2 linked regions of the Alloalcanivorax dieselolei B5 genome follow. The protein of the gene in region 1 binds, or shares a complex with, the protein of each later gene. Links are inferred from orthologs where the notes say so. Each region holds a gene or a part of one and is shown on either strand. Other genes may lie near its edges.

Evidence for each region.
Region 2: the proteins of rne (region 1) and pnp are in contact, whole or in part, in a cryo-EM structure (PDB 9QH0), measured with the Escherichia coli proteins. The link is inferred for Alloalcanivorax dieselolei B5 from one-to-one orthologs.

What each region holds. Positions count from the first base shown.
Region 1 is NC_018691.1:3,043,757-3,048,018, reverse strand. Bases 1-3,990 are described here. They hold rne (ribonuclease E), read right to left. Parts: upstream 3,591-3,990; coding sequence 201-3,590; downstream 1-200. UniProt on the Escherichia coli protein: Endoribonuclease that plays a central role in RNA processing and decay. Required for the maturation of 5S and 16S rRNAs and the majority of tRNAs. Also involved in the degradation of most mRNAs.
Region 2 is NC_018691.1:4,273,735-4,276,943, forward strand. Bases 33-2,969 are described here. They hold pnp (polyribonucleotide nucleotidyltransferase), read right to left. Parts: upstream 2,580-2,969; coding sequence 486-2,579; downstream 33-485. Other genes in these bases: B5T_RS19115 (Na+/H+ antiporter family protein), read left to right, coding at 33-178; rpsO (30S ribosomal protein S15), read right to left, coding at 2,768-2,969. Outside these bases: more of B5T_RS19115, read left to right, coding at 1-32; more of rpsO, read right to left, coding at 2,970-3,037; tRNA pseudouridine(55) synthase TruB, read right to left, coding at 3,121-3,209. UniProt on the Escherichia coli protein: Involved in mRNA degradation. Catalyzes the phosphorolysis of single-stranded polyribonucleotides processively in the 3'- to 5'-direction. Also involved, along with RNase II, in tRNA processing.

The DNA.
Region 1 (4,262 bases):
GTTGGGAGCCAAGCGGGTGGAAGCCGGGTCAAGTTTCAGAAAGCACCGGCATATGATGAATCCGCCTAAGTTATTGATAAACCTGCTGTATCGGGCTGCGGCGTAGTCCAGCGAAGTTCGGTGCTGGAGTCATGGTGAAATAAAAAAAGCCCTCGCCGGTAACCCGGCGAGGGCTTTTTCATGCCTGAAGGATCAGGACATCAGGCGCCGGTGTCGGCGTCCTTGGTGCTGTCCGCCGCGGCGGCCGCCTGCTGCTGTTGCTGACGACGGCGCAGGCGCGGGTCATTGCTGGCCCGGCCCTGCGGAGCGGCGGCCGGCGCTTGAGGCGCGGCTTCGGAGCCGGTGCCTTGGGCGTCGCTCGCCGGTGCCGGCTGTTCCGCGCTGACCGACGGCTTTGCCGCTTCCGCCGGTTTGCTGTCAACTTCCGGCTTGGCGTCGTCCGTGGGGGACGTTGCGGCCGTCGGTTCCGCTTTCGGCTCGGCTTTCTGTTCCGTTTCCGGTTCAACCGTCGGCGCTGCCGGTTTCGGCGGCTCGGCCGGGACCGGCTTGCTGTCCTCGGCTTTTTCCGGCGCTTTCTCCGCGGCCTTGACTGGAGCAGGGGCTGGCTCAACCGCCGGTTGCGGTTCTTCCGCCGCCGGCGCCGCCGGTTTTTCCACTACCGGTTTGGTAACGGGTTCCGGTTGCGTGGCCGGGCCGTCGTTGGTGTGTTCCGGCTCGGACGCTTGCGGCTTGGTCTCGGCCTGGGCCTGGGCCGCGGCCTGGCGGTTACGCTGGCGCGGATCGTTGCCGGCACGCGGTACTGACTGCTCTTCCGCTTCGGCTGCGGCCGCCGGGTTCTCGTCCCGGGCCGGCGCTTCGGCGGCGGGCTTCGGCGCTTCCTGCTTGGTTTCCTGTTCCGGCTGTTGCGGCTTGCTTACCGGCTTGTCGTGTTGCTGCCGGGAGCTGTCCTTTTGTTGCTCCGCCGGAGCGTCTTTGCTGGCATCGCCATCCTGGACAGGTTTGGCCTGAGCCGGATTGGCCTGGGCCGGTGCCTGCTCGGCTTGCGCATTGCCTTCGCCGCCTTCGTGGGCCCCTTCCTGGGCTGGCACCAGCTTGGCCTTGGGCGGACGGCTGTCGCCGCGTTCCTGATCGCGTCCCGGCGTATTGTCCTCACTGGTCATCAACGGTGGTTGAACCGGAGCGCCGCCGTTACCGGCATCCTGCTTGTCGTCCGCTTGGGACTCGCCACGGCCGGCGTTTTGCTGGCGCTGATCATTGCGGCGCTGGCCGTTGTCCCGTTGCGCGGCGGCCTTGTTGCCGTCGTTGCGAGGCTCTTCCTTGCGCTGCTGCTGAGCGTCCTGCTGCGGGGCCTTGCGGTCGTCCTGGCTCTTGCGCGGTCGTTCGCGTTCGCGCAGCGGACGATCATCCTTGGCTTCCTGGCGGCGGTTGGCTTTGGGGCCTTCGCCACGGCGTTCCTGACGGCCCTGGCTTTCATTCGCCTTGGCATCAGTGGCCTTGGTATCGCTGGACTTGGCGTCGCTGGACTTGTTGTCCGTGCTTTTGTTGTCCGAGGAGCGGTCGCCGCCACGGTTGCGACCGCGGCGGTTATTGCCGCCGCCGGCGTTGTCACCGTCGCGACCCTCCGCCTTGTTGCGGTTGCGATTCTGGTTGCCACGGTTACCACGACGGTTATCGTCCTGCTGCTCCGAGTCATCCCGCCGGTTGCGATTATTGCGGTTGTTGCCCCGCTCCGGCTGACGGCGGCCGCGCTCTTTGTCGCGGTTGTCGCGCTGGTCACGGTTTTGCGGAGCGCGCTCCTGCTGGCGGCGTCCGTCTTTCTGGCCGCCCTTGGATTGCTGTTTCTGTTCCTGCCCGGCACCGCCACCGAACACGGCAGCGAACCAGCCCAGCAGTCGGGCGAACAGGCCGGGAGCGCTTTCGGCCGCCGCCGGTGCGGCCGCGGGTGCAGGGGCCGCGGCGGCCGGCTGCGCCTTGGGCGTTGGCGGAGCGGTGTCCGGAGTGATCAGCTTGACCGCCGGCTCCTGGGGTTTCGCCGGGGCTTCCTGGGTATTGGTGACGGGCTCCTCGGCGCTGTTGTCCACCAGTTCCAGCTCGTGGCTGGTCTGCGATTTGACTTGATCGTCGCGGATCCGTTCGACCAGGAAGTGGGGCGTTTCCAGGTTCGGGTTGGGGATCACCACCACCCGGGCGTTGTGCGCGGTTTCGATATCGCGCAGCACGGGGCGTTTTTCGTTGAGCAGGAAGGTGCCCACGGCCACCGGTACCTGGGCCTGGATTTCGCCGGTGCGCTCCTTCATCACCTCTTCTTCGATCAGGCGCAGGATGCTCAGCGCCAGGGACTTCACGTCACGGATATGGCCCTGGCCATTACAGCGCGGGCAAACGATGCTGGAGGTCTCGCCGAGGCTGGGGCGCAGCCGCTGACGGGACAGTTCCAGCAGACCGAAGCGTGAAATACGGCCCAGCTGGATGCGGGCACGGTCCGCTTCCAGGGCGTCGCGCATGCGGTTTTCCACTTCGCGCTGGTTGCGGGCTGGCCCCATATCGATGAAGTCCACCACGATCAGGCCGCCGATATCCCGCAACCGCAGTTGCCGGGCGATCTCGTCGGCGGCTTCCAGGTTGGTTTGCAGGGCGGTTTCCTCGATGTCCGCGCCCTTGGTGGCACGGGAGGAGTTGATGTCGATGGACACCAGCGCTTCGGTGGGATCGATAACGATGGAGCCGCCGGAAGGCAGTTTCACTTCCCGTTCGAACGCGGTCTCGATCTGGGATTCGATCTGGAAACGGGAGAACAGCGGGATCTCCTCGTTATACAGCTTGATCTTGTGCTTGTAGTCGGCCATCACCTGCTGGACGAAGGCCTGGGCTTCCTCGAACACCTTCTCGGAGTCGATTAGCACCTCGCCGATGTCCTTGCGCAGGTAGTCGCGGATGGCGCGGATGATGACATTGGATTCCTGATAGATCAGGAACGGGGCCTTGCGGGACTGCGATGCTTCGGAAATGGAGTCCCACAATTTGAGCAGGTAATCCAGGTCCCACTGCAGTTCCTCGGCGCCACGGCCGAGACCGGCGGTACGCACGATCACGCCCATTTCATCGGGCAGCTTGAGGCTGGCCAGGGCTTCCTTGAGCTGCTGGCGTTCCTCGCCCTCGATACGGCGGGAAATGCCGCCGGCGCGCGGATTGTTGGGCATCAGCACCAGGTAACGGCCGGCCAGGCTGATGAAGGTGGTCAGGGCGGCGCCTTTGTTGCCGCGCTCTTCCTTGTCCACCTGGATGATCACTTCCTGACCTTCCTTGATCACATCCTTTATATTGATGCGACCCTGGATGTCCTTGGGATCCTTGGTGAAGTACTGACGGGAAATTTCCTTCAGCGGCAGAAAACCATGGCGTTCGGCGCCGAAGTCCACGAAAGCGGCTTCAAGAGAGGGTTCAATGCGAGTGATCTTGCCTTTGTAGATATTGGCTTTTTTCTGCTCGCGGGAGCGGTGCTCGATATCCAGGTCATAAAGACGCTGGCCGTCCACCAGGGCCACCCGAACCTCTTCGGGATGGGCGGCGTTGATCAACATACGTTTCATTATGCTACCACGTTGTTTCGTGGCGGCATGCAGCGGGCCGGCTTGGTGCCGGTATCAGACCCTGACCCTGAACGAGGAAAAGCCGCAAAGGCATTAACGTCACGTGTTTACGGCGCTTTGAGGCGCGGAGACGACGATGATGATTCTGCCTGTTCGCTACTCTTTCTCCTCCGGATTTAGGAAGTCGTTCCGTTGGTGTTGCGTCGGGGATGTCATGCCCCGTGGTTGTGCTTCACGCTGTGCCCGGCGCTCGGATTTGCTTGGCGCCGGACCGGGTAAACTTTGGTTTGTCTGTATACCGGTTCTCTGTCTTCAGCCTGGCTGCAGTCCGCCTGTTTAGGTTGTCGGCAACCTGCCGGGCATTGACGCGGCCCGGGAGGTCATGCTGCAGCGTCGCGCTCCGGTGGGAGTTCTCGCGACGTCATCATGGTCGGGCGGGGCGGGCGGTCTTATCTTGACGGCGAATGGTCGCTGCGCGTCGCCGTTGGCCTGCCGCGGCCGACATGAGTCTGTCATCAGCGTTCCGATCGCGCATCGGAGGCCATTTTTTCACGGTAACCGGGCGCAACGAGCGTTTCTGATTGGGTGGGCGGGCACGGGAAGCGGCAAGGATATATGTTTCCGGGGGCGTCCTGACTTGACCCGATAGGGGAGCAGGGCGCCGGCCCGGGC
Region 2 (3,209 bases), 1.2 Mb from region 1 along the record:
CAGCGCGGCGGCACTCGGAGACGCCGGCTCACCGGCCTCGGATTCAACGCTGGGCCCCACAGCGGGGCTCAACGCCGACGGCCAGCATGACCATATCCGGGACACCGTGATGCCAACCTTTGTGTTCTATAACCTGCCATTACTGGTGGCGGGCTGGACCGCCGCCATGGTGTTGTAGCCGGCGGATCAGCCCTGCACCATTTGGTCAGGCATTAAAAAAGTTCATCGCGGTTTGACGGGATTTGGCATTGCCCTCCATCAGGGACAGCGGGATGGAGAGGGCATCCTCTCCCCTCTCCGGAAAGGTCCGTCGTCGTTGGAGTCCGGAACGCGGCGGTTCACTCGAAGCGGGTCTGCACGGAGGCCTTCCGGGCCCCGATGGAGACTCTCATTCCCGTCATTCCGCGATGAACCATTAAAAAGGCCCGCATCCGCGGGCCTTTTTAATTTCGACTGAACTCCCGAAAGAGTGCGATTAAGCGCAATCAGCCTTCTTTCGCTTCCTTCATGGACAGCTTGATGCGGCCACGCTGGTCCACATCCAGCACTTTCACCCGGATCACATCCCCTTCCTTCACGTAATCGGAGACCTTCTCCACACGTTCTTCGGCGATCTGGGAAATGTGCAGAAGCCCTTCGGTACCGGGCATGATGCGCACGAAAGCACCGAAATCCACCACACGGGTCACTTCGCCTTCGTAGATTTTGTCCACTTCGGCCTCGGCGGTGATTTCCTCGATGCGGCGCTGCGCTTCCAGGGCCGCTTCGCGGGTCTCGCCGTAGATCTTGATGCTGCCGTCGTCCTCGATGTCGATGGTACAGCTGGTTTCCTCGGTCAGAGCCCGGATCACCGCGCCACCTTTACCGATCACATCGCGGATTTTCTCCGAATTGATCTTCATGGTGAGCAGGGTCGGCGCATTGTCGGAAACCTCGTCACGGGACACGGAGATCGCCTTGGCCATTTCGCCGAGGATATGCAGTCGGCCGCGCTGAGCTTGCTCCAGCGCTTTCTCCATGATCTCTTCGGTGATGCCCTCGATCTTGATATCCATCTGCAGCGCGGTCACGCCGCGCTCGGTCCCGGCCACTTTGAAGTCCATGTCACCCAGGTGGTCCTCGTCACCGAGGATGTCGGACAACACCGCGAAACGGCCGTCCTCTTCCTTCACCAGGCCCATGGCGATACCGGCCACCGGGGCGCTCAGAGGCACACCAGCGTCCATCAGCGCCATGGAGGTGCCACACACACTGGCCATGGAGGAGGAGCCGTTGGACTCGGTGATCTCGGAGACCACCCGGATGGTGTAAGGGAAATCCTTCTCGTTCGGCACCACCGCTTCCACACCGCGACGGGCGAGACGGCCGTGACCGATCTCACGGCGCTTGGGAGAGCCGATCATGCCGGTTTCGCCCACGCAGTACGGGGGGAAGTTGTACTGCAGCATGAAGTGGTCCTGACGGGAACCTTCCAGAGCGTCGATGAACTGGGCATCACGCATACCACCCAGGGTGGCGGTAACGATGGCCTGGGTCTCACCACGGGTAAACAGGGCGGAACCATGGGTTTTGTTGAGAAAACCGACTTTACAGTCAATCGCGCGAACCTGATCCAGGGCGCGACCGTCGATACGTGATTTACCGGACAATACCCCTTCACGCACCACGTTCTTCTCGATCTTGCCGAACAGGCTTTTCACTTCGCCGGCTTCCGGGCTGTTCTCGTCGTCAGTGACGAACTCGGCCACGCAAGCGTCACGCAGCTCACCCACCTTGGTGTAGCGCGCCTGCTTTTCGGTGATGGTGTACGCCTCGGCCAGGGCGCCTTCGTACTTGGCTTTGATCGCGGCTTTCAGCTCGGCGTTTTCCGCCGGCGCCTGCCACTCCCAAGCCGGGGCGCCCACTTCCTGGGCAAATGCCTTGATGCCCTGGATAACGGTTTGCATTTCCTGGTGGCCGTAAAGCACGGCGCCCAGCATCTGGTCCTCGCTCAGCTCCTGGGCTTCGGACTCCACCATCAGCACGGCCGGCTCGGTACCCGCCACCACCAAGTTGAGCAGGGAATCTTCCAGCTCGGAGTAGCTGGGGTTGAGCAGGTACATACCGTCCTTGAAGCCCACCCGGGCGGCGCCGATCGGGCCGTTGAACGGAATACCGGAAATGGCCAGAGCGGCGGAAGTGCCGATCATGGCGGCGATGTCCGGATCCTGGTTCTTGTTGGAGGACATGACGGTGGCAACGATCTGCACTTCGTTCATGAAACCGTTGGGGAACAGCGGCCGGATCGGGCGATCGATCAGGCGGCAGGTGAGGGTCTCCTTCTCGCTGGGACGACCTTCACGCTTGAGAAATCCACCGGGAATACGGCCGGTGGAATAGGTTTTTTCCTGGTAGTTCACGGTCAACGGGAAAAAGCCCTTACCGGGATCCGCTTCTTTCTTGCCTACCACGGTCACCAGGACCTGGGTGTCACCGATGGTGACCATAACGGCGGCGGTGGCCTGACGGGCGATTTGCCCGGTTTCCAGCACCACGGTATCCGCGCCGTATTGAATCTCTTTGCGCACTATATTGAACATATCTCTCGTCTCTTCTCTTCACTCTTCCATCAGTCTTTGCCAGGGCATCATAACCCTGGCTCCGTGGGCGCCATAGCCTTCATTCACCATGGATCGTCCCGGCATTCATCACTGCTTTTTCGGTACGCCAAAAACAACAGAAGCCCGGCATGGCCGAGCTTCCGTCGTGAATCGAACATGACCAGGGCTTAGCGACGCAGCCCCAGACGCTCGATCAACTGCAGGTAGCGGCTACGATCCTTGCCAGCCAGGTAATCCAGCAGCTTACGGCGCTGGTTAACCATGCGGATCAGACCACGACGGCTGTGGTGGTCCTTGTTGTGGGCCTTGAAGTGACCCTGCAGCTGGTTGATGTTCTCGGTCAGCAGGGCAACCTGCACTTCCGGGGAACCAGAGTCCCCTTCCTTACGACCGAATTCCTTCAGGATTTCCGCTTTCTTTTCGACGCTCAAAGCCATTTCATACACTCCAATATGCAATATTGGTCACGGTCAGCCATGCATATTTATAGCTGCCGTCCTGCTTGCGCGACCCGCTCGGGTCACTCCGATACCAGACGACGAGGCGCTATTCGCCCATCCTCCAGTACTTCTCCGACCCCCAGGAACTGCTCCGTGGAAGCCTGATAAA